Regions from separate parts of the Paenibacillus sp. NPDC058367 genome, predicted to be linked through region 3. Evidence: predicted binding sites of a transcription regulator. Region 3 holds the regulator's gene; each other region holds the start of a gene.
What was found. Region 3 encodes Rex, which represses fermentation and respiration genes when NADH is low (regulators of the CRP and FNR family bind a similar motif). Its sites were predicted from a motif close to TTGTGAAATATTTCACAA; they were not measured.
Positions count from the first base shown of each region.

Region 1 (9,989 bases), on a different contig from region 3:
ACGGAATATGGGAGGCACCGGACTTGGCCTTTCCATTGCCCGGGAAATTGTGAAAGCCCATGGAGGCTCTATTTCCCTGCAATCCGAGCTTAATGAAGGCTCTAAGGTAACCTTTACACTACCTCTGAATGCGCAAAGGGGGAGTGAGGCATGAAGGAGAGATTGAAGTCATGGATTCTAGCCTTGCTCGTGCTGGGAAGTCTTGTTGAGAGTTACTATTTGATTTATCGCTTGCCTGGTGCAGACTCAGCGGTACTCTCCGAGAATCTATATGTGAAGACAGACAATATGGGACCGGAGGAAAAGGTCGAGAACCTGCTGTACCCTGATAAAATGATCATCCATATGGGCGATAACAAACATACGCTTTTTTATCCAGACTCAACGTTCTATAGTTTGATTATGAATCGGTTAAAAGGGCGTGGATTTGAAAGCTTCCAGCGGCACTCGGTACAGGATTATGATTGGGATAAGATTCGAAATGAGAATCCGGGGATTGAGCTTTCGTTCGGATCCGGCATTCCGGTAACGTTACTTCAGCGGGTTATGCAGCTGTCACCTGATTCCCTATTTGAAGGAGAAAGCATTGATCGCATTTGGATCTATAACATTAAGAATGACTCCAAAGCGCATGCCATTTTCTTCAGTACGAGAGGCGACATTATATATGAAGCGGCAAAAGCGGATTTAACTGTGCAAGACGTGCAGCAGCATGTGGATTTCGGCAAGAACTGGACGCCTTACAAGTCCGTAGATGGTGATTATTATGTGCCAGACAGCAAGATTTCTCTGGTTCAGGTTGAGATGCCTTCAGGCATGTATACCATAGAACAAATGCAGAACAATCTTTTCTTCGATGTTGGAAGCACTAGATATATTCGCGAGAAAAATGGCTCGGAGATTTATACGGATAGCAAACGGAGTCTTCAGGTCGATAAGGAACGGAATTGGATGAGCTATAGCGATCCTGCCGCACTTCCAGCCGGAGACAGTACACCTGCCAAGGATGCGCTTGAAGCTGTAGAATTTGTGAACCAACATGGTGGATGGAATGGAACCTATCGTCTTGAAGCCACCGAGGAGGGGAGACAGGAGAGAAAGGTCTCTTTTCAACAATATTATGGTTCCTATCCATATGGCTCCTATCCGATCATGAGTAACTCGCAGCTGCAGTATGGTGTAATTAATCTGGAATTGCAGCAAGGCACCGTATCCTCTTATGAACGCTCGTTAATCTATATTGATGAGAGTAAGGCAGAAAAGAAAATCGTAGAGCTATCTGGAGGCGTGGAGCTAGAGAATCAATTGTCTGCGGTTAGCAAAACTTCGGCAGTGAAGGATTTAACGCCTGCGTATGTACCTGTAGTGAAAGAAGAGAAGCTGCAACTACTTCCAGTCTGGAAGGTTACGCTTATTGACGGCAGCGTTCTTACATTAAATTAATGTACAAGTTGTTCATATAACATTTAGGAGGTAAGGGTATGGATTGGGGAAGAGCCAAAAATGTACTAATTTGCGCCTTTTTAGGTCTAAATCTGCTGCTATGTTATCAGCTGTGGATTGATTTGCGCGATCAGGTTAGTGCCAATCTCGATTTCACTTCCCTGTCCGAAGAAACCCAGGCGGTCATGGAGCAGAAAGGGATTCGTGTGTTGTGTCCCATTCCGGCTTCTACCCCGCAGCTTCCTAATATAACTTATCGATATTCTGCTGAAGAGCAGAATGAACCACCCATTAAATTAGATGTTCCTATAGACAGCAAGCTGATCTATTCTTCCTTCACTGACCTTAGCAAGGCGCTTGAGAGTCAAATACCGGATATCGCAAATTATCGTTTTGATTCTCAAGAAAGTGAAGTTGGGAAGTTCGTGCTTCACCCGCTAGTTCAGAATCAGTGGTCGCTATTCCGAGTTAGGTTAGAGTTGATTAATAGTGATCAGAAGATTGTAGCTTTCCGCTCACCTAAGATTGAGATAGGGGCAAGCAGTAGCGATAAGGAACAGAAGGTACTGCCGGCATCGCAAGCGCTTAGCAGTTTGATTGAAAAATATTTTCCGGCAGACTCCGTAGTAAAGGAGATTGAGCTTGGTTATTATGGTGAGTTGTTCAACTCCGAAAGTCAGGTAGCGTCGCCAATGTGGCGGTTCATGCTGGAGAACGGCAATGCCTATTATGTGGATGCTATAAGTGCGGACATCATCAGTCCGAAGACAACAGATTAGAAGGAGTAAGGAAAATGGGGATTTCATTTACAGTACTGTCCAGTGGTTCTACCGGAAATGTAACGGTGGTTCGGAACGGGGAGACAACACTTATGATTGACGCGGGACTAAGTGCCAAGCGGATCGATGAGCTGTTGGCCATGCGCGAGCTAACGGGTAATGATATAGACGGGATTCTAGTCACACACGAGCATTCCGATCATATTAAAGGACTCGGGGCAATGGCCCGTAAATACGATCTTCCGATTTATGCGAACACCAATACCTGGGGAGCCATTGAAAAAGGCATTGGAAAAATACCCGACTATAACCGAATCATTATGGAGTCGGGACAGCATAGGGATTTTGGTAGTCTGCGTGTAGAATCGTTTGCAATTTCTCATGATGCGGCGGAGCCGGTGGGTTACAATTTTTATGATGGAAAAGAAAAACTGTGTGTAGCTACAGACCTGGGGTATGTTAGCGACAAGGTAAGAGATGCAATTTCAGAGGCCGACGTATTGGTGCTGGAGGCGAACCATGATATTGAAATGCTGAGGATGGGACGTTATCCGTGGAATACGAAACGACGCATACTTGGCGACATGGGTCACCTTTCTAATGAAGCAGCCGGAGCAGCACTAAGTGAAATTCTCACAGGACGGACTAAACGTACCTATTTAGCGCATTTAAGCCGGGATCATAATATGATGGATTTGGCTAAAATGTCGGTACGTTGCGCAATGGAGGATCGGGGCTGTTTCTTTAAAGATAGTGAGTTTAAGCTTTGCGATACGTATTATGACCAACCTACGCCATGGGATAAGCTGAGCCAGTTGTCATAAGCTGATCAAGCTCAGCAGTCTTTCGTTCTAATTCTTGGCGGGAGATCAGGCCTTTATCGATCATCAATTCGATCATAGCACTGAAGGCAAGGGTCATATGGTAGTGTTCATCCTTCAAATCGCCAAGCTTACCGATAAACTCCACCAGATCCATATTTGTGGAAAAAGAATTCATAATTATACCTCCTTATGTAGTAAAAACAGAACTGGAGTTGTAAAAAATTCGCAGGCTTTTTACCTCAGGAAAATCACGAATTGAGGGTTGCCTGTGATACAATTATAGACGTGATAAGCAAACTCTAAATTTATGGAACCTTTCTATTAGTGTAGTCTTTTAAGTTGCAAAATATTCCTAGTAGAGAAGATATATTGAAAGATTCTAAAATTCTTTCGATTAACTGAAACTATTGTGTGGTTAATGGATAAAGTGAAACTTTTTAGTGATTGTTGGAGTCTAAAGGATGCAGAGGTATATGCTTGGAACGTGATTGCTAGAGGTTCAGGTTTTAGATACTGTGAACGGTTGGCAATAGAAGGGGGAGATTTTCGGTGGGATTGTTTGATGACGATTTCTATTCAACTAAAGTATCACGGTCCAGAGGGGATGAAGCATCAAAGGGATCATTTGCTAACCGCAAGCATTCTGTGCGAAGATCGCGCAAGGGCTTATCCACTTGGCAAATATCCGCCGTCTGCTCCTTAATCAGTGCTGTGGTGGCAGTGTTTTTATTCAGTATGCTTACTGGACAAATGAGTCACGAAACTGCCCCGAAGTCGGTAGTAACAACTGAGGAGGTTGCCCCAAGCAGAGATCCGTTTGATCGTATCATTCAAGCCGCTGCTACGGTTCGTCCTGCAGTAGTAAGTATTATCAATCATAAAGAAGATAATAAAGAATTGAACATTCTGGATGAGTCAGCATTAGGCTCTGGAGTGATTTATAAAAAGGTAGATAATAAAGCATTTATCATTACTAATAACCATGTCATCGAAGACTCTAGCAATCTTGAAGTCGTAACAGTAGATGGCGAGACACGTAAAGCTACACTCGTTGGAACGGATAAAGTGAGTGACATTGCGGTGCTTTCTATTGATGCCAAGGGTATCAATACAATCGCAGAGCTCGGGGATTCCTCGAAGCTTCGTTTAGGTGAAACGGTCATTGCCATCGGAAACCCGTTGGGACTTGGTGACACATTGACTTCAGGTATTGTCAGCTATACTGAACGGAAGGTTCCCGTATCCTTGAATCAGGACGGCGTATATGATTGGGAGCAAGAGGTCATTCAGACCGATGCAGCAATTAATGAAGGCAATAGCGGCGGGGCGCTTGTAGATCTGGATGGTAAAGTCATCGGTATTAACACGATGAAAATCTCCGATGCAGGTGTAGAAGGGCTGGGTTTTGCTATTCCAGCTAACCATGTGATAGATACCGCTAATGAACTGGCTGAGAAAGGGCGAATTGCCCGTTCCTACTTAGGCGTATATTCGGTAGATTTAAACAATCCTTACATTCCTCTCGCAGAGGACCAACGCAAGGAACTGAACCTACCGAACAATGTTAAGGATGGGGTTGTCGTTCTGGATGCTGTTGGACCTGCACAAGAAGCGGGAATACAGTTTAATGATGTAATTACGAAATTTAATGATGAACCTATTACATCCACGCTCTCCCTTCGCAAGTATTTATATAATCAGACGAAGATTGGTGAGGATCTGAAGATTACCTATTATCGAAATGGGAAAGTCAATCAGACTACAGTAAAACTTCTTGAAAAACCAGAGGAATAATATGCTGGAAGTCGGCATATAATGATATAGCAGTAATGACAAGTAGAGCGGACTACCCCTTCGGTTGAGAAGGTAGAGCTTCCTGAAATAGCGATACTCTGTATCGCTATCGGGGATCTATTTCTTCTAAAGTTTTGATAAATATGGCAATTATAAGCTGATTTAATCAATTTTGGGCTGACTGGCAACCCTTACATTGGAAGGTAATACTTATTAGGGTAGAAACGGATATATACGGATGCCAGCTTGCCTTTGCTAATCAGGTGTGGTAATATGATATCAATCATACATTTAGTCCCTAATTTTCGCATTGAAAAGGGCTGTTATATTCGGTAATACAACCTTTTTCAATGTGTGAATTTTTTCTTTGTTTGAAGATAAAAAGAACATATTAATTTAAATTTGTGGAGGTAACACACATGCAAACAGGTACAGTTAAATGGTTCAACGCAGAAAAAGGATTCGGATTTATCGAAGTTGAAGGCGGAAGCGACGTATTCGTTCACTTCAGCGCAATCACTGGCGACGGCTTCAAAACTTTGGACGAAGGCCAACGCGTTGAATTCAACGTTGTTCAAGGCAACCGTGGACCACAAGCCGAAAACGTTGTAAAACTGTAATAATAGAAGAAACCGTCCCAGCTTGTGAAAGTTGGGACGGTCTTTTTATATCTAGTTAGTCACTATTGACTTACAGGATGGGAGGAACGGCAATGAACTACCGGAAGAAACCTTTGGAAGAAATACCGGAAGAAAATACCGCGATTTGGGCGTGTACCAATGATGGATGCAACGGATGGATGAGGGATAATTTCGCATTTGAACATGCGCCTTCTTGCCGTCTATGTGACTCTCCAATGGTTCGCAGCACGAAGATGCTACCACAATTGCTTAATTCGAATGGCGATCTCAAATCGCTGAAGAAGGGTATTTCCATTACCTAACCAATGCCTTTATGAGTCAAGCTTGTTATAGAACAGTGAACAACTTCAAGACGGTCAAACCGTCTTATTTTTTTTGCTTTTTTTAAGGTAAATTGTGATTTTTGTCACAAATCATTTGAATTTCACCGTTAAAAGTATCCCTTTGTGTGACATTTATCACAAAATGACGTCTAAATTTTTGACACAATATAATTAACGAAAAGGGGAGAAGGAAGGGAAAAATATGGATACAGTAATGCTGTCGCGTATACAATTTGCGTCGACGACAATATTCCACTATTTCTTTGTACCGGTATCAATCGGACTAGCGCTCTTGATTGCGATCATGGAGACCATGTACGTTAGAAAAGGCAATGAAGAGTACAAAAGAATGGCACAGTTCTGGGGAAAGCTATTTCTCATCAACTTTGCAGTAGGGGTAGTTACAGGTATTTTGCAGGAATTTCAGTTCGGGATGAACTGGTCTGATTATTCACGTTTTGTGGGTGATGTCTTCGGGGCTCCGCTTGCAGTTGAAGCATTGGCAGCCTTTTTTCTGGAATCTACTTTTATTGGGATTTGGATATTCGGCTGGGACAAAGTGTCCAAAAGAGTGCACTTGTTATCCATCTGGCTGGTAGCATTCGGTACGATGTTATCCGCTTTCTGGATTCTAGCAGCGAACTCCTTTATGCAGCATCCTGTGGGCTTTGCGATAAATAATGGACGGGCAGAAATGAATGATTTCTTCGCGCTCATTACGAACGGACAATTGCTGGTTGAATTCCCGCACACGGTTCTTGCTGCGTATGCAACAGGCGCCTTCCTCGTAACGGGTATTAGTGCGTATAAGATATTGAAGAAACAAGATGTATCTTTCTTTAAGAAATCTTTTCAAATTGCAGCAATCGTAGGTATCATTTCTTCTATTGGTGTAGCCGTGGCAGGCCATGCGCAAGCACAGTATTTGGTTGAGACTCAACCTATGAAGATGGCGGCTTCTGAAGGACTGTGGGGTAAGAGTGGTGACCCAGCACCTTGGACCGTATGGGCTAACATTGATCCTGACAAGCAGGAAAGTACTGGAGAATTTCAAATTCCGTATATGCTAAGCTTCCTTTCATACAGTAAATTTTCCGGTGAAGTTAAAGGTATGCTTGAGCTGCAAGCTGAGTATGAGCAAACCTATGGCCCCGGTGACTATATCCCGCCAGTACGTACGACATTCTGGAGTTTCCGGATCATGGTTCTAGCAGGAACGTTAATGATCGTAATGGGTATGTACGCAATGTATTTAATGTGGCGCAAAAAGATGGACCGTCCAAACACTTGGTTTATGCGGTTTATGTTATGGGGAATACTGCTTCCTCCAATCGCGAATACAGCGGGTTGGGTCATGACCGAATTCGGGCGTCAGCCATGGACGGTATTCGGATTGATGACAACGGAAGACAGTGTGTCGCCTAACATTACAAGTGGTCAGGTTCTATTCTCTGTTATTTCTTTTACAGCGATTTACGCCATTCTCGGATTAGTTCTAATTGGTTTGTTTATGAAAGTGATTAAAAAAGGTCCTTATGCGATGGATAACGATCACGGGGATTCGCATGATCCATATAACGAGGAGGGCGCCCAATGATGTCTCTTAATGAATTGTGGTTTGTGCTCATTGCAGTTCTGTTTATAGGGTTCTTCTTCCTGGAGGGTTTCGATTTCGGCGTAGGGATGGAAACACAAATTCTCGCTAAGAATGACACTGAGCGCCGGATTCTGATTAACTCGATCGGACCCTTCTGGGATGGAAACGAGGTATGGTTAATTACTGCTGCGGGTGCAATGTTTGCGGCTTTCCCTGAGTGGTATGCAACGTTGTTTAGCGGATTTTACATTCCCTTTGTCTTTGCTTTATTAGCTTTGATTGCACGTGGTGTTGCTTTTGAATTTAGAGGTAAACGGGATTCAGTAGCTTGGAAAAAAACTTGGGATGTTTGTATCTTTTTCGGCAGCTTCCTCCCACCTTTCCTCCTTGCTGTGGTGTTCGCCAGCTTCATCAAAGGTTTGCCGATTGATGGGGATATGCAAATGTACGCAGGTTTTACAGATATCGTAAATGTGTATACCGTAGTAGCTGGTGTGACTGTTGTCCTTCTTTGTTTGGTACATGGTCTCATGTTCACAACGTTGCGTACAGTGGGTGATCTACAGGCTCGCGCTCGAAAAATGGCGCAAAGATTGCTTTTGCCACTTGGGGCTCTATTGCTCGCTTTCGTGGTAATGACTTATTATATGACTGATATTTTCGAACAACGTGGTTTAGTTCTTATGATTATAGTAGCGCTGGGAATTATCGCGTTCATATTATCGGGTTATTTCATGACGAAGAAGAAGGATGGCTATGCTTTTGGAATGACAGGAGCGGTAATAGCATTGTCCGTAACTTCTATCTTTGTAGGATTGTTCCCACGTGTCATGATTAGTTCAATCGATCAAGCCTTTAATTTGACAATTACCAATGCGGCTTCGGGACATTACTCTTTAAAGGTAATGACGATTGTGGCACTGACCATCCTTCCATTCGTATTGGGATATCAAATTTGGAGTTACTTTGTCTTTCATAAACGCGTTCACGAGAAGGAGCATCTTGAATACTAATGGATAAAAATTTGCTTGGGTATAAAGGAGTTAAGCCGGTATTTCTGATCGTTGGCCTCCTTACCCTGGTGCAAAGCATGTCCATACTTCTGCTGGCCAAATGGCTGGCAGAAGTCATCTCTGCGCTATTTGCAAGAGAACCTCTGAAGGAACAATGGGCTACTTCGCTATTGTTCCTTCTTGCATTTCTAGTGCGCCATGCTTGCGCCATGCTGATGAGCCGTATCTCTCACCGCTTTGCGGAAGCAACAGGCAGCAACATGCGGAGGGAAATGATGGATAAGCTCTTCCAGCTTGGACCCAGAATGGTGGGCGGGCGTGGAACCGGGGATCTTGTCACACTTGTGCTGGAAGGCGTAACAAAGTTCCGCACATATTTAGAAGCGATTATCCCTAGAATGGTAGGGATGTCAATTACACCGATTTTGGTGCTTATTTATATCTACAAGATGGATACCGCGAGTGGGATAATTCTAACGATCACTATGCCGATTATTATTGTTTTTATGATCTTGATCGGGATGACGGCTCGCAAGCAGATGGACCGTCAGCTGAAATCTTATCGTACCTTATCTAATCATTTCGTAGACTCCCTCCGTGGGCTAGAAACGCTGAAATTTCTGGGCCGCAGTCGTAGTCATAGCACGAGTATTGCCACCGTCAGCGATCGGTATCGCTCGGCGACGATGCGTACACTGCGAGTAGCCTTTTTGTCTTCGTTCGCGCTGGACTTCTTTACGATGTTATCCGTTGCTTCCGTCGCGGTAAGTCTCGGCCTGCGTCTGGTCAACGATCAGATGACACTGGTTACGGGCTTAACCATTCTGATCTTGGCACCGGAATATTTTTTGCCTGTACGATTGGTAGGTTCGGATTTCCATGCTACTCTCGATGGTAAGGAAGCCGCTGAGGCAATGAAAAGCATTATAGATCAGGATGAAGTGAAAGCTGAAGTAGTAGGTTCTAATGGTGACCAAGCATTGAGATCAGCATCGAAAACACCAGAAGAGATATTCACTTGGCATAAAAATAGCGTACTTACATTAAATGATGTCAGTGTGAAATACGAGGAAGCTGGTCTTTCTTCGCTGGAAGCGGTGAACCTGCAATTTAAAGGAGCAAGCAAAATTGGGATTATCGGAGAGAGTGGGGCCGGTAAATCTACACTAGTCGATATCTTGGGTGGTTTCTTACACCCTACTTCAGGAAGTATCACAGTAAACGGTACAACGGTTAGCGCATTAACGGATGAGGCTTGGCGAAAGCAGACCTCGTATATCCCGCAGCGCCCTTATATTTTTAGTGGTACATTGGCTGATAATATTCGCTTCTATTACCCTGAGGCTTCTATGGAAGCTGTGGCTGCAGCTGTGAAAGCTACTGGATTATCAGAGCTGGCGGCAACCCTTCCGAATGGCTTGGATGAGATGATCGGCGGCGGAGGTCGTTCGTTCAGTGGCGGGCAGGAGCAGCGGGTTGCGCTGGCTCGAGCTTTACTCAGCAGTCGTCCGATTATGTTATTGGATGAGCCAACGGCACATCTGGATATTGAGACGGAATATGAGCTGAAGGAGA
Region 1 is NZ_JBHXIZ010000004.1:47,822-57,810, forward strand. It holds gene walK (cell wall metabolism sensor histidine kinase WalK) at 1-154, shown strand, start outside; gene ACFWMP_RS20935 (YycH family regulatory protein) at 151-1,443, shown strand; gene yycI (two-component system regulatory protein YycI) at 1,482-2,222, shown strand; gene ACFWMP_RS20945 (MBL fold metallo-hydrolase) at 2,237-3,046, shown strand; gene ACFWMP_RS20950 (hypothetical protein) at 3,012-3,221, opposite strand; gene ACFWMP_RS20955 (S1C family serine protease) at 3,596-4,840, shown strand; gene ACFWMP_RS20960 (cold-shock protein) at 5,260-5,460, shown strand; gene ACFWMP_RS20965 (cold-shock protein) at 5,553-5,783, shown strand; gene ACFWMP_RS20970 (cytochrome ubiquinol oxidase subunit I) at 6,007-7,401, shown strand; gene cydB (cytochrome d ubiquinol oxidase subunit II) at 7,398-8,414, shown strand; gene cydD (thiol reductant ABC exporter subunit CydD) at 8,414-9,989, shown strand, end outside.
Region 1: a site for Rex is predicted at 5,876-5,893, ahead of ACFWMP_RS20970 (cytochrome ubiquinol oxidase subunit I). Genes of this name have one in related genera too.

Region 2 (9,989 bases), on a different contig from region 3:
ATACCGCAAATACCGCTGAAGTTACGCCGTTCATCACAAAGCTGAGCATATAAGAAATATCGGCCAAAAAACCACTTAACGCCGTACCCAGTGCTACACCAATATTATTAGCGACATAAATAACATTAAACAGCTCTCCGCGCTGCTTCGTAAAACGAAAGCCGATAAATGCCTGAATCGCAGGTAAGGACAGTGAATTAAAGAGCCCTACCAGTCCCATCGCGACCATAAATAACGTCCAGTTGTTACTTGCTGCCGGCAAAGTGAACAGAGCAAGTGCATTCATGCCCAGCGCTCCAACAATCAGCCGGTTAACGCCTACCTTATGATAGAGTGAGCCCCCGAGTAGTTGACCCACAATTCCTCCAACTGATTGAATAAGAATCACTAATCCGGCATCCGACATGCTGCGTCCAAGCTCATCAAAAACATACATTGTAACCAATGGCCACATCAGCGCACTACCCGTTGCATTAATAAGACTAGCAATTAAAAATATCTTAACCTCTTTAGGATAATTCTGTAAAAACTTCATAAGTAGTGTACATCCCCTGTAATATATGTGTCATTATTCCATCCAGTATTATCCCAAAACAGGGTTCAGGGCAAGCAGACGCATTGACGTGCTATCGTGATAAAGTCTCAGTATACTTCACCTCTTATTTAGGACTAACTTCTAACGTAGCTGAGAAAAAAGTAGCACCTTTCACGTCCGCAGTCCTCCCTATTTCTACTATCTATTTATATTTTATAGTTGCCGCTGTCTTCCGTAAAGTAGACTAAACAATAATGAAGTGTTTCGTTATTACAAAGTCGGGGTAATAGAGCCTAGAAACACTCCCCCTTTTAAAATTCGCTGTGCATCCGAATTCGTTCCCCCGAGCTCGGATACATCACGGCGGATTTTATTTGTCTATACAGCAAAAAGCACCCCTCGACTATTCTAAGGAGTGCTCTATAAGATAGGTTTAGGCGTGTTTTTTTACACCGCTGCCAGACATGCTGTCTACGGACTGAATAGATGCAGGCTCTTTGCGCAGGTAAGCCATCCAATAAGCTGCCGCAACAAAGATCGCACCGCCCGTCAAGTTGCCTAGCCATACTGGAACAAAATTGTTGAAGTACTCTCCCCATGAAAAATAACCTTCAAAAATAGCTGCCGGAATTAAGAACATGTTGGCTACAACGTGCTGGAAGCCGATAGCTACAAAAGCCATCGTTGGGAACCAGATACCGAGGATTTTGCCACTGAAGTTATCTGCTCCATAGGAGAGCCATACCGCCAAAGCTACGAGCCAGTTACAACCGATACCGGAAACAAATGCCGGCAAGAAGTCTGCCTCAAGCTTATGTCCTGCCATCTCCACTAATTTTTCTAAATACACACCGTCAGAGGTTAAACCAACCACGTGACCGAAAAAGTAAGCTACAAACAAAGCTCCCGCTAGATTGCTCAGGGTAATCAATACGAGATTCTTAATAACTTCCCAGAAGGATATCTTCTTCGCCATAAAAGCGAGTGGCACAGCCATCATATTGCCTGTCAGCAATTCTCCCCCTGCAAGCAGTACTAGAATCAATCCTACAGGGAAGACAGCTGCCCCAATAAAGTTAGCGATGGATCCCCATTCATGTGGTGCGCCAGCAATGACGCGAATATCCAGTAAAAATCCGAGCGCGATAAACGCTCCTCCCAGAAAGCCCAGAATTAGTACGGTGCTTAAAGGATTGTGCGCCTTTTTTATGCCGTTCTCGACCGTGACTGCGGCAATCTGCTGCGGTTTATTATAAGCCATGATTCCTATCCCCTTCATCTATTTACTTAAAATTTGTTCCTTTACGACCATTGTAGCGTGTCATAAAACACATTAACGTGATAATTATCACTTAATGAAAAACTAAGTGAAACTTTTCACTGACATGTCAAATTTAACGAAGCGCATCCATAATTACATTTGTAAGAACAGGCTCCATATTATTTTAAAGGTAAATAGTACCAGCATCAATCACAAAAAACCGGAGCCATATATGGCTCCGGTTTACCCAACTTTATTGTTCACAGGCAATTAAATTATACGGTTACTGCCTCTTCGCTTGGTACTGATGTCGGTAGCGATTCGAGTCCTACTGTATTCAGGAAGTTCCAAGGCTTGTTGTAATGAGGTTGGAAGAAGAAATCGATAAAGGCAAGCTGATCGATTGTCATTTTATTTTGAATACATACAGATACTGTGTTGATCGATTGCGTCAAATCCGTCTTGGACAAGATTTGCGCTCCGAGAATGCGGCGTGTGGCGCGATCAAATACCACTTTTAATTGCACCTGCTCGAAGGTTGGCATAAATTCTGGACGGTAGTTGTCAATAATCATGGTAGTTTCTACGTCCATTCCTTCAGCCTTAGCCCCTTCTTCAGTAAGACCGGTAGCAGCGATATTATCTTCATAAATCTTAATGCCCGAAGTCCCTTGAGTACCCATATAAGGAATCGTCTCTTTCACTAAGTTACGTGCGACCAAAGTGCCCATCCGTACGGCATTGGTTGCCAGTGGAATATAAGCGTGCTTACCTGTAGGGTTGTAATGAATCGCGCAGCTGTCACCAGCGGCATACACATCTGGGCAACTAGTCTGCATATAATCATTGACCAGAATTGCGCCATTTGGCAGCATATCCACTTGACCTTTTAACAGCTCAGTATTCGGACGGAAGCCGATGCAGAGAATTACAAGATCCGCCTCATGCTCCCCTTCGCTTGTGATAACCTTGGTAACTTTACCACCTTCACCAGCAAAAGAACTTACCTTCTCATTCAGCGCTAATTTAATACCATGATCCTTAAAGGATTGTTCGATCGGCGCAGTAAACTCTGGGTCCAAATATTTATTCAAAATACGATCTTCACCATCAATCAGCGTAACTTGCTTTCCGTTCATTTGGAAGGCTTCCACCAACTCAACGCCGATATATCCAGCGCCTACGACTGTGATTTTATTCGCTTGTTTAGCTTTTTCTATAATGGTATTGGAATGATCATAGTTCTTGCAAAGCAAGACGCCTTCCAGCTCAATCCCTTCGAGCTTCGGTACAATCGGCCATGATCCCGTAGTCATAATCAGCTTATCGTAGGTATCGTCAAACTCCTGTCCGGTTACCAAATTGCGAACACGCAATGTTTTGGACTTCGTATCCACAACGGTCACTTCATGACGCATGTTGGTCTTTACGCCAAGCTCAGCAAGCTTCTCAGGGGAAGAATAGAACAGCCCGTGCGGGTCCTTGACCACTCCACCTACGTATAAAGCAATTCCACAAGATAAGAAAGAAATATTATCATTACGCTCATACACCGTAATCTCGGCTTCCGGGTGAAGCTTGGCAGTATTTACAATTGCGGCAGTTCCGGCATGTGTACATCCAATGACAGCTACTTTCATTATTTTCTTCCTCCTTCAAATGGACAACCTGGTTATATATTCGAATTGCTTGACTGACCAAATTAGATATCTGATCACCGATAAGTTAATTGTGATTTATTTCACTTTATAAACTGATTATATTGTGATATTTATCACATTACAAGTCTTTTCGCCTATATTCTCAGATTGTTCACAATTTTAAGCATTTTCCGTCACTGCTGCCGATTGCGACCTCGTTATCTTTGCCATGGGCGTAGGACATTATGTTCTGCCCCCTCAGGATATACTTTCTTATAACGCGCAAAAAAAGGCTTTCCCCTAAACCAACAGGGAAAAGCCTGATCATAAACTGAATCTACACCAAACCGTGAATCACGCCATCCTCATCCATCCATAGTGCCTCAGCAGCTGGCTTAGCCGGTAGACCTGGCATCGTAACGATATTGCCCGTAATCACTACAGCAAACCCTGCACCGAGCGAAAGGGTAATATCACGGATACCTACCGTGAAACCTTCTGGAGCGCCAAGCAATCTAGGCTGATCTGAGAAGGAATAAGGGGTCTTCGCCATACATACTTGAAGATCATTTAACCCAAGACGCTCAATCACCGCTAGGCTGCGTTTGGCCGCAGGGGAAAAGTTAACCTCCGCACCACGGTAAATTTCGCGAACAATCTTGGTGATTTTGGAAGAGATGTCGAGTTCATTCTCATACAAAGGAGCAAAACGTTCAGTGTCGCTATGATCCAGAAGTTTCTTTAATTCCGAAGCCAACTCTTGTCCGCCCGCACTACCTTCTGCCCATACCTTGGATATTGCCGCAGGAACGTTCAATCGGCGACAAGCCTCCACAACGTCATTAATCTCTTCTGGGCTATCGCCTTCAAAATGATTAATGGCAACAAGAACAGGCACCCCAAATTTGCCGAGATTCTCTACATGACGCTCCAAATTAGACAATCCAGAGCGCAGCGCCAACCGGTTCTCCGTTTGGAGCTCATTCTTAGGTACACCACCGTTATATTTCAAGGATTTCACCGTCACGACAAGCACTGCCGCTGAAGGGGTTAGACCCGCTTGCCGGCATTTGATATCCATGAATTTCTCTGCACCAAGATCCGCTCCGAAGCCTGCTTCCGTAACCACAACATCTCCCAGCTTGAGTGCATAACGAGTACCAATAACACTACTGCAGCCATGGGCGATATTCGCAAATGGACCACCGTGTACAATAACAGGAGTGCCCTCCAAGGTCTGCACCAGATTAGGCTTAACTGCTTCCTTCAGCAGCGCTGTCATCGCTTCAACTGCCCCTATTTGCTCGGCCGTTACAGGCTGTCCCTCTTGGTCATACCCAATCAAAATACGGTTCAGACGCTTTTTGAGATCACTCAGATTATCGCATAGGCATAATACAGCCATAATCTCAGAAGCTGTTGTAATCTGAAATCCACTTTCCCGCACGGCTCCATTTCCATCTCCAAGCCCTGTCACAATATTCCGCAGACTGCGATCATTCATATCCATCACGCGTTTCCAAACGATACGCTGCGGATCAAGACCCAGCTCATTACCTTGGAAGATATGATTATCAATCATCGCAGACAATAAATTATGTGCAGAAGTCACCGCATGAATATCACCCGTAAAGTGCAAATTAATCTCATCTGCCGGAATGATCTGTGACTTGCCGCCACCCGTGGCACCGCCTTTCATGCCTAAGCATGGTCCGAGGGATGGTTCGCGCAAGGCAGCCACGGTCTTTACTCCTGCTGCGTTCAATGCCTGTGCCAGCCCAATGGTTGTTAAGGTCTTCCCTTCGCCAGCAGGGGTTGGATTCACCGCAGTGACCAATACCAGCTTGCCATCTGGTTTGTTCTTCATGTCTTCCCATAAGGACGGTGAAAGTTTACTTTTATATTTGCCGTATAGTTCCAGATGCTCTTCGCCAATTCCCGCTTGTGCTGCTACCTCTGTAATTAACTTCATGCTTGTATTGAACCCTCCTGCCGTTATTATCCTGCTGTATTCCACGCTTTATGCATATTTTGCATGGGCATTACATTCTCTTCAAAGAATACATGGTCTCTGTAAAGCGTCAAGTATAATTTATCACAACAAAATTTAAGGCGCCTATTCTATATTCCTATGTAAAAAAAGAAAATCCCGTCGAGGCTCGGCCAAAGACCGAGGTCGAAAGGATACTTGTAAAATAACAATTCATCAGTCCCTAAATGATCTACAGTAAGGACTCAATCTGTTCTGACATCGTTTCTGGCGATTCCTTTGGCTCCACACGAGCTACTACATTACCGCCACGATCAATAAGAAACTTCGTGAAATTCCAGCTGATATCACTGCTGTCACCAGTACCCGGCTGCTGCTCTTTTAAATAATTGAAAAGAGGGCTGGCATCCGGTCCATTCACATCCACTTTGGCAAACACAGGAAATGTAACGCCATAATTAATCTGACAGAATTCTTCTGCCTCTTCACTTGTACCCGGCTCCTGACCCGCAAATTGGTTGCAGGGGAATCCTAATACTACAAGTCCCCGATCCCTATACTGCTCGTATAGCTTCTGGAGATCCCCATACTGCGGTGTAAGTCCGCATTTACTAGCCGTATTGGCAATCAGCACTACCTTACCTTCATACTCTGTAAATGACACTTCTTTACCCGAAGGCGTAACGCCGGAAAAATTGTAGATCGACATCCTAATTCCCCTTCCTTCCATGTACTTAGACTACACTACGTATCTTACCCGAATTGTAACAGATTGCAACTTATCGACACTTTCTGTAAACACTAAGATAAAAAAAAGCAGTCCTATGTATTTCTTAGGACTGCTCTCTATCACTCTGTTATTTGGATACGGGTACGACATCATAATATTCTTCCAGCGTAATCCCTTTATCCGCAATATAAGTAGCTATATTCTTGCCCACATAACGGATATGCCAAGGCTCATACTTATATCCTGTAATGTCCTGCTTTCCTTCTGGAAAGCGGATGATATAACCATATTCGGTTGCATGCTGCGCTAGCCACTCCGCTTCCTTCGTTCCACCAAAACAGCTCTCCGCAGCACATTTCCCGTCACTTCCTGAGACATCGATAGCAAGCCCTGTCTGATGCTCGCTATAGCCAGGCACGGCACTGTAAGTACGAGCCAGTTCTTCTCCGTCTTTCTCAACATAACGATTGAACAGCCTTGTTTGGGTTTCCTTAGAACGGTAGGCCGAAACGCCAGCCAAGTAAATCCCGTCTTCCTCTGCGCCTGCGAACAGTTTCTCTAATGCTTCGGCAGCTTCCTTACGCATCATACGCTTCTCGATTTTCTCTTTAAATGTAAAACGCACTTCCGGGTAGACTAGATCCGTTGGCTTATAGTTCTCCGGCAGTCCATACTCCTTATTCACCATCACAGCTATGCTGTCAGGCTCTTTAAAAGAATCATCAGTGCTATTTCCCTTGCCGTTACTATCCGGTTCGGACGGATCAGAGGGATCCGTTGTATTAGATGGGTTAGCTACCACTGGGTCTGTTATGCCCTCTTCGGTGCTGTTTCCATCTTCACCAGGCTCAGCTTGAAGATCATCCTGCACATTTATATTGGAACCGCTACTATCTGAAGCAGAAGGAGAAGGCGTCGTATATTTCCCAATCCCCCACCCAACAGCAATAACGACAATTAACAAGATTATTATTTTCAATTTTTTAGACATCTGCAAGATCTTCCTCCTCGAAGTCGAAACACTCTATTTATCTATTAGACAAGCTTTCCTTCAAAAATGTTACACTAAGATCCTTTTTTAGACAAATATCGCTCGGATAATTGTGCCTACAAAATAAAGTTACCATAGGGAGTTAGCTTGTCCGCTAACTTCCCTATGGTAACAAGTTTTAGTTATGAAATTCCACTCACATTATCTGGATGTGCCTCTGCCGCCACTTTTAAAGCCGCCGGAGCTACCACGTCCACCCCGTGAGGAACCCGTATTTCCGCTGTTGCGGCCGCCTTTACCAGCGCCACCCTTGGCACCGCTATAGCCGCCTTTGCTACCTTTACCACCTTTGCCGCCGCCTCTAGACGGGCCCGTACCGTAGCCGCTGCCTAAGCCGCCTCGTGGTGTGCCACCAACGTAAGCGCCGCCGTCTGCACCTCTGGCTACGTTCTCGCTGTAGCCAGTGCTTGGGCCGCCCTTCCGGTTTGCACCGCGCGAACCGGCACTGCTAGGCGCTGCTGCGTTGCCGCTAGCTGGCGCATCGCCTCTGGAGGCGAAGGCGCCATAGCCGCCGCCTACTCGTACTACGCCGGCAGCCTTGCCGCCGCCCTTAGGTGCGGCAGCGTCAAAACCGCTGCCGCCGCGCTTGCCAGCCGCCGCATCAGAACGACCACCGCGGCGACCTTCTGCAGGCGCGCCCCAGCCGCCTGCTTCCTTACCGCGGCCGCGGCCACCTTGCCGCGCTCCGCCTTCGCCGCGCGGAGCACCGCCGCGGCCAGAGCCGCCGGTCTTCGGTCCGCGGCCCGTGCGCGCTGCCTCAGCGCCGCCGCTTTGACGACCGCCGTGGCGTCCGCCGCCTTGTACTGCAACGAATTCGCCAACGCCGAATTCATCTTTGTCGTAACGGCGACGATCCAGGCGCTGCGAAATGCCGTGCTCGATCAAGTCTAGTCCATCTTGCTCACGTGGAGAAGTGAACGTAATTGCAAGCCCTTTGCCTCCGGCACGGCCTGTCCGGCCGATCCGGTGAATATAGCTATCCACATCAAGTGGCATATCGTAGTTAAAGATATGAGTGATACCTTCGACATCCAACCCCCGAGCCGCTACATCTGTAGCTACAAGAAGCTGCAGCTTCGCATCACGGAATCTCTTCATTACACCTTCGCGTTTACCTTGAGACAAATCACCGTGCAGCTCATCACAATCATAACCTGCTGCTTGGAGTGCTTCGTTCAGCTTGGACACCCGACGTTTGGTCCGGCAGAAAATAATAGCCAAGTAAGGACGATCCCGTTCAATCAATGTTTTGAGTGCCTCTTCTTTATTACGATCCGAGACTTCCACGACTTGCTGTTTGATATTATCCAGCGGAATCGGAGAACCACTCTTAATAATGATATCCAGAGGCTCTTTCATGTAATTAGCTGCGAGACGTTTAATCGGATCTGGCATCGTCGCAGAGAACAACATCGTTTGACGGCGATAAGGAACAGCCGTAATAATGGTCTCTACATCCTCCAAGAATCCCATATGCAGCATTTGATCCGCTTCGTCCAGAACGAGCATCTTAACGCCACTAAGATCGAGCGTCTCCCGGCGCATATGATCTAGCAGTCTGCCCGGTGTACCGATAATAAGATGTCTGCCACCTTCGAGCTTACGCAGCTGCTTCTCAACATCCTGACCACCATAAACGGCCAAGATTTTAATATCCGTATGACGCGCCAGCTTACGTGCCTCTTCTGTAATCTGCAAAGCCAACTCACGTGTTGGGGCCATAATTAGCGCCTGCGGATAAGCTCGCTCCGTGTGGATCTTGTCCATAATTGGCAGCAAGAAAGCTAATGTCTTCCCTGTACCTGTCTTCGCTCTTGCAATTACATCCAAACCCTGCACCAATGGCGGTATTGCTTCCTGTTGCACTGGTGTAGGCTTAACGATGCCTTGACCTTGAAGCAATGTACACAGTAATTCTGAAACACCTAATTCTTTAAATCCCGGCAAATTCTCCACCTCACTATTTTCTCAGTTAAATTTGATTACATCTCTTACTTAACTTCCGTCTTCCAAAGCCCTATTCAGGCAGCCCTAACCCGACTGTCCTTTTGGGGGCGTATGCTTCCGATTCAGCTATATTCAAACAAAAGCGGAAGAACCCCGTCACCGGCATTCTTCCGTCCCATGTATCCCTTGACCCGTTAAAAGAGTGCGGTCAAAGTTCGGTTTCTGGGCAGCAGCGATCCACCGGACGTTTAGACGGCACTCCATTTGCGTTCCATTCCACTTTATACAATAGAAGTAAAGTTAAGCTTAGAAAGTTATCTTTTATATTGTACTTGATAGAACGGCATTTGTGTGAACCTGCAGAATAATAATTATTCTATCCTGCAGGTTAGAACCTTCCCGATTTAAAAATCGCATAGATCAACCATAGGAACATCAGAAGCGCTATTACGCCGCCAATCTCCACTGTAGGAAAATTCCATAACACTGAAGGCTGACCCCGCATCGCAGTGCCTATAATGAGTCCAACCATGATGATACTGAACGCAAGCATCACAATACTAAATGCTAAGCGGTTCCCAACCCGGTCCAGCTTTCGCTCCAGATGCTCGAGCTCAGGTGCCGCAATCTCTACCTTTAGCTTTCCCTTAGTAATTAGCGCAGATAACTGCCTTGCCTGCCCAGGAAGCTCTAAAAGACTCTCCGTTAAATCGGCTACGCCTCCAAGGAACTTGCGCTGCAATCGGGGACCACTAAATCGCTGCTTCACAAGTTCACGTCCAAAAGGCTCTGCCATCTCTAAAATGCTAATCGTTGGATCTAAATTGCTAATGAC
Region 2 is NZ_JBHXIZ010000004.1:397,045-407,033, reverse strand. It holds gene ACFWMP_RS22460 (MFS transporter) at 1-535, opposite strand, end outside; gene ACFWMP_RS22455 (formate/nitrite transporter family protein) at 969-1,796, opposite strand; gene ACFWMP_RS22450 (FAD-dependent oxidoreductase) at 2,072-3,436, opposite strand; gene ACFWMP_RS22445 (formate--tetrahydrofolate ligase) at 3,774-5,408, opposite strand; gene ACFWMP_RS22440 (glutathione peroxidase) at 5,659-6,135, opposite strand; gene ACFWMP_RS22435 (M15 family metallopeptidase) at 6,284-7,147, opposite strand; gene ACFWMP_RS22430 (DEAD/DEAH box helicase) at 7,349-9,154, opposite strand; gene ACFWMP_RS22425 (ABC1 kinase family protein) at 9,543-9,989, opposite strand, start outside.
Region 2: a site for Rex is predicted at 1,901-1,918, ahead of ACFWMP_RS22455 (formate/nitrite transporter family protein). Genes of this name have one in related genera too.

Region 3 (9,989 bases):
GCTTTCCTGTGTGAGGCTCTTAGCTGCATCCCATACCTCTTCAGGCACTTCTGATTTCACTACAACTCCCTGAATATAACCTGTACCATCGCGAAGCTGCAGGAACTGAATTTTACCACTGGAGCGCTTGTTGTTTACCCAACAACCGATAACAACACTCTCTCCAACATGTTCATTCACGTTCTTAATTACACTCTTGTTAGCCATGCCTTCAATCTCTCCTCTAATTTAGCCGTTAATTCCTTGCACAATACGGTGTGTATCACGTGCAATGACAAGTTCTTCGTTTGTCGGAACTACTAGCACTTGTACCTTGGAATCTTCCGTAGAGATACGACGTGGATCGCCGGAACGAACTTTGTTAGCTTCAGCATCCAACTCAATACCCAGGAACGTAAGGTTATTTAGCAGTTTCTCACGAAGCAATGAAGCATTTTCACCAACACCGGCAGTAAATACGATCGCATCTACACCGTTCATGGCAGCCGTATATGAACCGATATACTTGCGCAAGCGGTACTCATACATTTCAAAAGCTAGTGTGGAATTAGGCTCACCTTTTTCCATACCATCAATAATATCGCGCATGTCACTGCTTACGCCCGAAATTGCTAAGAGACCACTATGTTTATTCAACATGGAGTTAACTTCGCCTACGGACAATTCTTCCTTGTTCATCACATAAGGGACAATTGCTGGGTCAAGATCACCACTGCGAGTACCCATCATCAAACCTTCCAGAGGGGTCATACCCATGGAAGTATCCACGGACACTCCACCTTGAACTGCAGTTACACTACCGCCGTTACCGATATGACATGTAATGATCTTCAGATCTTCCAGCGGACGCTCCAAGTACTCCGCAGCAGCTTTGCTTACGAAGTCGTGTGATGTACCGTGTGCGCCATAACGACGAACTTTATATTTATTGTACAATACTCTAGGAATAGCGTACATATAAGCTTTTTCAGGCATGGTTTGGTGGAATGCAGTATCGAAGACAACAACCTGCGGTACACCTGGCATATTTACTTCAGAAGCCGTAATCCCCATCATTGCTGCTGGGTTATGCAGTGGTGCAAGGTCAAACAATTGACGAATTTTCGTTTTTGCGTCAGCATCCACAAGTGCTGAGGATTTAAAGAACTCTCCACCATGCACTACGCGGTGACCTACAGCATCAATTTCTTTAATAGATTCAATTACACCATGCTCTTTGTCTGTAAGACAAGCAAGGACTTTGCGGATCGCAGTATTATGTTCCAGAATTTCGCTTACTTCTGTCACTTCCGCTTTGCCAGTAGGTTTATGATTCAGAATGGAGGAATCCATCCCAATACGTTCAACCAAACCCTTAGCCAAAACCGATTCATCGGTCATGTTATACAGCTGATATTTCAAAGAAGAACTACCTGAGTTAATAACTAAAATATTCATACACGGTCACCATCCTTGTCGTACTTGAAGAAGCCTTCTCCTGATTTCATACCCAGTTGTCCTGCACGTACCATCTTCTTAAGAATTGTAGAAGGACGGTATTTCAGCTCTCCGTATTCACGGAACATATTTTCGAGTGCCGCAAGTACCGAATCCAGGCCAAATCTGTCAGCCATTTCAAGCGGTCCATATTGGAATTGATAACCAATACGCATAGCATCGTCAATATCCTGTGCGGAGGCAACGCCTTCTTGTAGCACATGCATAGCTTCATTGATAAACAAGCAAATGAGGCGTGATGTTACAAATCCTGGGGATTCATAAATCATTACACCTTTTTTCTCAACAATCTCATCAACAAAGGATTTTGTATCTTCAAAAGTAGCATCTGAAGTTTTCAGACCACGTACGATTTCTACAAGATCCACTTTAGCTACAGGATATATGAAATGCATTCCGATCACGCGTTCCGGATACATCGTAGAACTTGCAAGTTCAGTCAAGCTAAGTGTTGATGTATTGCTGGCAAGAATAATGTGGTTCGGGCATACTTGATCCAATTGATTCAAAATCTTTTTCTTTTCTTCCAAATCCTCAACAATGGTTTCGATAACCATGTCACAAGAGCTGAGCTCCGCGAAATGTGTCACTTTTTGAATGCGGCTAAGAATCAGCTTCTTCTCAGCTTGAGTGATCGCCCATTTCTCCAGTTGCTTATCTAGACTTGTCTCGATCATTTCGTAAGAGTAGTCCAGTTTCTCCGCGGTTTTCTCCACTAGTAATACATCCAGGCCTTTGGCTGCTAACATTTCAGCAATACCTTGTCCCATTGTGCCACCGCCGATGACACCTATTTTTTTGAAATTCATAAAAAAGTCTCCATCCTTTCAGGTATCTATACTTTTGTATTGTACCTTGTCTGTCGCAAAAATTTATAAAGCCCGACATATAATGATATCTTAGCATGCCTGAAAAGTAAAAAAAAATAACCAGCATAAATATTTATGCTGGTAAAAGGACGCTGTCACGAAATTGACATCGAAATTGCTCTCCAGAGAGTACTTCTTCCTTCATTAAAATGTCAAGAGAGTAATCAAATACATTTCGTTGCTTTTCAAGGTGCTCACGAGTGCGCGTCATCAGCTCATCCAATATCTTACTATTTTCCTTCATAAGCTCTTCAGTGGTAACCATTTCCAGCTTAGCAATACCCAGCGAAGTTAAACCTGACTTCATCATCGTTTCCACAATATTCAGCGCCTGATCGAAATCACCGCGTGAACCTGTGCTTCGTCCACCATAATACATTTCTTCAGCAGCTGCTCCACCAAGTGCAATCATAATCTGATCTTCGAGATAATCTTTGGTGTACAAATACTGCTCTTGCTGAGGATTATGTCGCACATAACCAAGGGCTTGCCCACGCGGAGTCAGCGTAACCTGACTAACGCTTCCGGGACGAAGGAGCTCTGCCATGATGGCATGTCCCAATTCATGAATGGCGACTCTCTTTTTCTCTTCGTGATTTGTTTCTCTATCCGTTTTTTCACCCATCATTACCTTGTCAATCGCCATCGACAGATGCCGCTGCTCAACTTTCGTCAAGTCCTCACGCATCATATAAATCGCAGCCTCATTCATGACACTTTCAAGCTGAGCACCGGAAAAGCCATAGGCTTCTTCAGCAATTTTGTCGAGACTCACATCTGGATGAAGAGGTTTATTCTTCGCATGCAATTCCAGAATCGATTTGCGGCCCTTTTTGTCAGGCATGTCCACTTGAATATGACGGTCGAAGCGTCCAGGACGTAGCAATGCCGAATCAAGCATTTCTTTCCGGTTTGTTGCAGCTACCAGTAGAATACGCGGTGTTTCGTTATTATAAATACCATCCATCTCAGTCAACAGCTGATTTAAGGTCTGATCATATTCACGCTGCTGTCCGCCTTCACGTTTACCGCCAATTACGTCAATTTCATCAATAAAAATAATGGCACTCTGTTTATTTTCCTTAACAGCACGGTTACGAGCATCCTTGAACAAATCGCGGATCCGGCCGGCCCCGACACCTACATACATTTCTACAAATTCACTGCCTGATGCAGCCACGAATACAGAGTTTGTATAATGCGCAGCTGCTCTGGCCATAAGGGTCTTACCTGTTCCTGGAGGGCCAGTGAGTAGAATCCCTTTCAAAGGGCGAATCCCAAATTTACTGATCTCCTCATGCCGGATCAAAAAATCAAGTGCCTCACGAAGCTCTTGCTTCGCATTATCTTGCCCACCTATTTCTTCAAAAGTGAGCTTTGAAGGTCCTTCCTTCTTGCGTTTCTTTCCAGCACCAGCGTTCACTGTAAGCCCACCACGCAAATGAGCAATTATAAGTAGTGCAGTGAGCATCCCAGCTGCTATAACAATCGGGAATATATTAATACCTAAAAAAGCCATGAAAATAAACAGTACAGGAATAAATCCGAGTAAAATTTCTTTAAGGTACTTAGGCATTATTCCATACCCCCAAGGTCGCAGGTTTTCGCGGCAAAATAATAAATTTGCTTTCTTTTCCATTACTCAAGCTTACGTACACATTGTTGTCGTCGATATCAGTAGATGCTATCACATCTTTAAATTCCGTATTTTGCTGTTTCAATCTATCAAGTTCTGTAGGTATAATCGTATATTTACGGCTCTCCATGGCTTCAGCTACAGAGAACATCGCTTTATCCCAGTAATCATCCAATAGTTCACTTGAATTTTGCTCCACATCGAGTTTAAGTTTACGTCCTTCAATCACTGATTTTCCTTCTTTGGATACATACGATACTAGATCACGTAAATTCGTGCCCGGCTGCAAATCAAGTTTCAAAGTGACCTCATCGCGGTTAATACTAATATGTGAAGTATTTACTCCCTCAAATCCGGTTACAATCTTTTGGAGCGGTTCCTGTAAAGCAAACTGACGATATAAAAAGAATCCTCCGAATAATAGCATAGCCGACAGTAGAGACGTTATCAGTACAGGTACAAGACGTAATTTCAAGAAACGTCCTCCTCTCAAAGATGAAAAAATGTAAACAGAATGATCCAAAGTCATAGCTGCTAAGAGCTCACCAGAGCCTGACGTTCTACTAACACTGTTCTAATTACAAACAGTAGTATATCACAGGTGTATATACTATATTGAAAAAAAGTGTGAAGATATTTAAAATTTTATTTTTTAATTCTTTCCATTTTATTTAATTTATTGATTTAATTCGACAAAAAAAGGGCTGTTACTCTTAAAATAACAGACCTTTTTTCGTATGAATCTTTAAATCCCAATATATAAATCCACTCTTATAGTATATCACAGTTCGTGTACTAATAGTATATCAAATAATATGTCATTTTAAAAAACAAGCGAACCATAAATGGTCCGCTTGTTTCTCTTATAATGCCTTTGTTTAATTTAGCGGCTAGGTAAACTGTAACCTTCACCCATTCGAGCCCCATCCGAGAACCGATAAAATTGATAATAATATCGACCGCTTTGTTTATAAAAAAGCTGCCAAGCATACTCCCCGTTATATACTCCTGGCAACAACCGCTCAATGCTGATGTCCGGAAGATCGGCTTTTATAAGGCTACGCATTTTCGCTTCAGAGGTCCCTTTACTTAGTTCTTCAGCATATACTGCGTCGGTTCCTTCAGCAAACTTCCCGTCTACAGTAAAACGTACCCAAACCATCAACTCGGTCCCGGCTTCATTCTTCCCTGTTAAGACCCAGTACACCGCATTTTCATCCCACACGGATTTCTGCGCTTTGGTTACCTCTGTCAGACCAGCACTGGTTTTAGCGACATCCTTAGCGATATCTCGCTCGTTCCATTGATCTTTCATAATATAAGCATAGAACTGGATAAGTCCAAACAGAAGGAGCAGAATCAGAACTGACCCCAGGAGGATCCATTTTTTCCTTTTCTTCAAGGTACAGCTCCCTTTCTAGTAATATATCTTTTTTGATTATATAACACACCTGTGTGTTTATCCAAAGTTTCATATCCAATTCAATGATCTAATTATCAGAAACACAAAAGGCTGTAACTTTGCAATCGCAGAAAGTCACAGCCTTTCAGTTATTCGTTATGATCTTAGACTACCGTTTAAGCAGTCCATCAAATGATTCTTGCGCCTTACGACGGATTGCTTCCTCATCTAGCGTTACACATTCTCCATGTTTTACAACCTGTTTACCATTCACCCATACATGCTCAACATCCTTGGCACTGGCAGAGTATACAGCATGAGACAACAGATCTGTGTGTGGTAGCAAATGCGGCTGGTCTATATCAATCGCGATAAAGTCCGCTTTCATGCCAACAGCGAGTCTACCCACATCATTTAAAAAGATAGACTTTGCGCCATACTCTGTAGCTATACGCAGCGCTTCCGGAGCTGGAACAGCCGTCGGATCACCACTTACACCTTTATGGATGAGGGCTGCAAGACGCATCTCTTCAAACATATCCAGGTTATTATTGCTTGCCGCACCATCTGTACCCAGTGATACCTTCACACCAGCCTTTAGAAGATCCGTAACCCGAGCCACTCCACTAGCCAGTTTCAGATTACTTCCTGGGTTATGAGACACGCCTACATCATGACGAGCCAGTATCTCGATCTCTTCATCATTCAAATGAACGCCATGTGCAACAATAGACGGACGTGTGAACATTCCAAGCTTCTCTAAATGCGCTACAGGCCGAAGTCCGTAATCCACCACATTCTGCTCCACTTCGCGTTTGGTCTCGGACATATGGGTATGCATCGGTAAATCCAAATCATGTGCCGCTTGAACAAACTTAACAAAGAAGTCCGGTGGGCAAGTATATGGGGCGTGTGGCGAGATCATCGTCGTAATTCTACCATCAGCCTTACCATGCCAATTTCGTGCAAAAGAAATCGCTTCCGCAAGCTTGTGATTTTGTACTTCCTCTGGGCATAATCCGATTACGCCTCTCATCAGTACAGAACGAATGCCTGATAATTCGACTACCTCTGCTACTCGATCCATATGATCATACATATCCAAGAAGGTTGTAGTACCACCTTTTAGCATTTCCAGTACCGACAAGGAGGTTCCCCAGTATACATCTTCTCCAGTGAATTTCGCTTCCATCGGCCACATCTTCTCTTGAAGCCACACCTGAAGTGCTAAATCATCTCCATAACCACGAAGCAATGACATTGCCGCATGGCCATGTGTGTTTACCAGACCTGGCATAAACAGCAGACGACTGCCATCAACAACTTGCACATCATCTTCCATTAAAGGCTCTTCTTTTCCTATGTAAGTGATCAAATCATCTTCAATAGTCATATATCCATTCAGAACCGGCTCATCCGTTCCCGGAATAAGAAAACGCCCGCCCTTAATAATCGTTTTACTGCTCTTCATTTCCGGTTTCTTCCTTTCCGTCTTTCAAATAATAAGCAAGGCTTTGCAAATCCGTTGTAAAATCGGCAGCATGAACCCGGATATTCGATGGTGTTTTTAGAATCACTGGTGCAAAATTCAAAATCGCCTCAATGCCAGACTCAATGAGAATATCTGCTACATTCTGCGCTTCTGAATCAGGCACAGTAATGATCCCAATTCGAATACCTTGCTCACGAACCGTCTGTCCAAGCTCCTCCATCGGTTGAACGGTAAGAGAGTTGATTTTCCGCCCTACCTTAGGTGCATAGGAGTCAAATATAGCGGTAATCTTCATAGTATCTTTCAGATAAGCATTGTAATTAGATAATGCATGTCCAAGGTTACCGGCACCTACTAAAGCCACATTCAATTGTTGATCCAGCTTCAGAATATGACGGATTTTTTCAATAAGATAAGTTACGTCATACCCGATACCTTTTCTACCAAAGTCTCCAAAATAAGCTAAATCTTTACGAATTTGAGCAGGATTCAAATCAAGTTTTTGTCCTAGTTCTTGTGAGGAAACGGTTAATATTTCACGTTTCTGGAGATCATTCAAGAAACGCAAGTACACAGGAAGTCTGCGAACAACGGCTTCTGATATTTTATCCGATTTCATAATTTACCTCCTAATTTAAGTGATATTCTGTTCAAATCCTATCGAAATATCTGCACCTCGTCTCAAGGAAGAGCGGTATTCTTATACCGCCCTTCCTTGTAGAGAGATTAATAAGATCGATGACGTTCTTTTCAAGAAACGCCTCCGTCTTCCAACCACTCCGCTATACGAGGAACCATTTGATCCGTAAGCATATGCTCCATTTTCGGGCCAGGCAACGAATAGAGGAAATACTTCCCATAGTGAGATTCGATCACCCTTGTGTCATACACAATAACAATACCCCGATCTTGCGCTGTCCGTACCAGCCTCCCAAATCCTTGCTTGAAGCGAATAACCGCCTGAGGAACAGACAACTTCATGAACGGATTCTTTTTCTGGGCTTGTAATAACTCAGACTTCGCTTCCGCTAGGGGGTGGTTTGGCGGTTGAAATGGGAGTCTCACGATGGCCAAGCATGTTAATGCTTCACCTGGAATATCTACACCCTCCCAAAAGCTGCTTGTTCCTAACAGTACAGAAGCTGCACTGTCCTGAAAACGGCGGATCAGCTTGCTACGACTGCCCCCCTCCACGCCTTGACCTAACACCGTGATCTCTTGTGAGGCTAGAGCCTCTTTCAGAGGATCGTAAACCTGGCGTAGCATCTTGTAAGAAGTAAACAGGACAAGCATCCGCCCACGTGTTGTAATAGCTGCTTCTGCTAGTGACTGTACGAGTGTATCGACAAATCGGGCATCGCCTACACTCCCCTTCACACTTGGGAAATCCCGCGGAATAACTAACAGCGCCTGCTCCCGATACTTAAAGGGAGAAGGCAGGAGTGATGTCATCAGACGCCCCTCTTCCGCAGCTTCATTAAGTCCGAGATTATCAATCATAAACTGGAAAGATTTATCCACAGAGAGTGTCGCCGAAGTTAGTACGATACTTTTCTTCTTGTCGAAAAACAGCTCCTTAAGCTGAGTACTAACATCAACAGGAACGGCATACAGCTGTAGCGATTTACTGCGATAATTTCCATTCGCCTCCAGCCAATATACTACATTCTCATCATTTAATCCCATAAAAAACCGTACTTGCTCACGTATAGAAGCTAAATCCTTAAATAAGCCGCTAATATCGGTAACTAGGCTATCTGAGGAAGATTGACCTTCTTGATCTCGCATCTCATTAAGCATTTTATCACCTTTACGGATAATTTCGCTTAATGTCAGATTCATAGTATTCTCTAAAGCAACCAATTCATCCCAATCTTTCGGTTTACGGGTAGGAAGTAGCCGCATGACTAACTGGCCGGCTTCTCCCGCCGCTGCATCGCTGCGTTCCGGCAAGAGGCTGAATAGTTTATCACTAAGCAGATCCCAGGTTTCTTTTACGGTAAGAAGGTCCGGATAGATTCTATCGATCACTCCGCTCCATTCAGAAGCTTCCTCACTGCCTGATGACTGAAGCATTTGGCGAAGTGTAGGAAGTTGGCCATTTCGACTATCCTTATAAAGACGCGATAGTGTATGTGCCACCGTGAAATGCTTCATATGCATGCCTAAATGCTTGCCAGCCACGTCCTCCAGATGATGGGCTTCATCTATTACAAGATGTTCATAAGCCGGAAGTAGTTGATGCCCAGCCTTAACATCTGCGAAAAGCTTAGAGTGGTTCGTAATGACCACGTCTGCAATACCAGCTTCATGCTTAGCCCGATGATAATAACACTTACGGAACCAAGGACACGAGCGACCCAGACAAGAATCGGTATCGCTTGCCACCGTCTCCCAAAAATCTCCGCCACGTCCACTTAGATTAAGCTCTTCGTCATCTCCTGATTCACTTTGTGTCAGCCAAACGATCATCTGAGCCGCAGTAAGCGCATCTTCCCTCGGACTTATAAAGTCTTTTTTATTAATTTTATGTTCGAACTTACGAAGACACAAATAATGCCCTCTGCCCTTAAAAATTGCAGCTTTAAATGGAAAAGGAACTACCTGCGTTAACAAAGGAATATCACGCTCACGCAATTGATCCTGCAGATTAATAGTATGAGTGCTGACCATGACTTTTTCATTAGTGCGTACGCTTTGGTATATGGCAGGCAATAAATAACCAAGGGATTTACCGGTTCCTGTCCCTGCTTCGATCAATAGATGCTTGTCTTCGGCAAGTGCCGTCATCACCTCATTGATCATAATATCCTGAGCTTCTCGGCTTTCATACTGTGGCAAAGTTTCCTTAAGTCGTTTCGTTACTTCATCCATATAATCTGTAAAAGATAAATTGTGTAGTGGATTCTCAGCATGCTCGTCTCGAGGTGGAGCTAATTCGTTCCAGTCTCCTACAGCAAGCGCTAATTGACGATAGAAAGTCAGATCACCTTCGGGCTGAAGCGTCTCCGCTTCCCGTTCACGCAGCAGACCATCAAAATACCAACCCAGATCACTATCCTCTTCCGTAAACAGCTCACAGAGTCTCTGAAT
Region 3 is NZ_JBHXIZ010000003.1:116,699-126,687, forward strand. It holds gene asnS (asparagine--tRNA ligase) at 1-207, opposite strand, end outside; gene ACFWMP_RS17325 (acetate/propionate family kinase) at 229-1,437, opposite strand; gene ACFWMP_RS17330 (3-hydroxyacyl-CoA dehydrogenase family protein) at 1,434-2,306, opposite strand; gene ACFWMP_RS17335 (AAA family ATPase) at 2,440-3,942, opposite strand; gene ACFWMP_RS17340 (hypothetical protein) at 3,935-4,477, opposite strand; gene ACFWMP_RS17345 (cell wall elongation regulator TseB-like domain-containing protein) at 4,886-5,404, opposite strand; gene ACFWMP_RS17350 (amidohydrolase) at 5,574-6,875, opposite strand; gene ACFWMP_RS17355 (redox-sensing transcriptional repressor Rex) at 6,862-7,515, opposite strand; gene dinG (ATP-dependent DNA helicase DinG) at 7,647-9,989, opposite strand, start outside.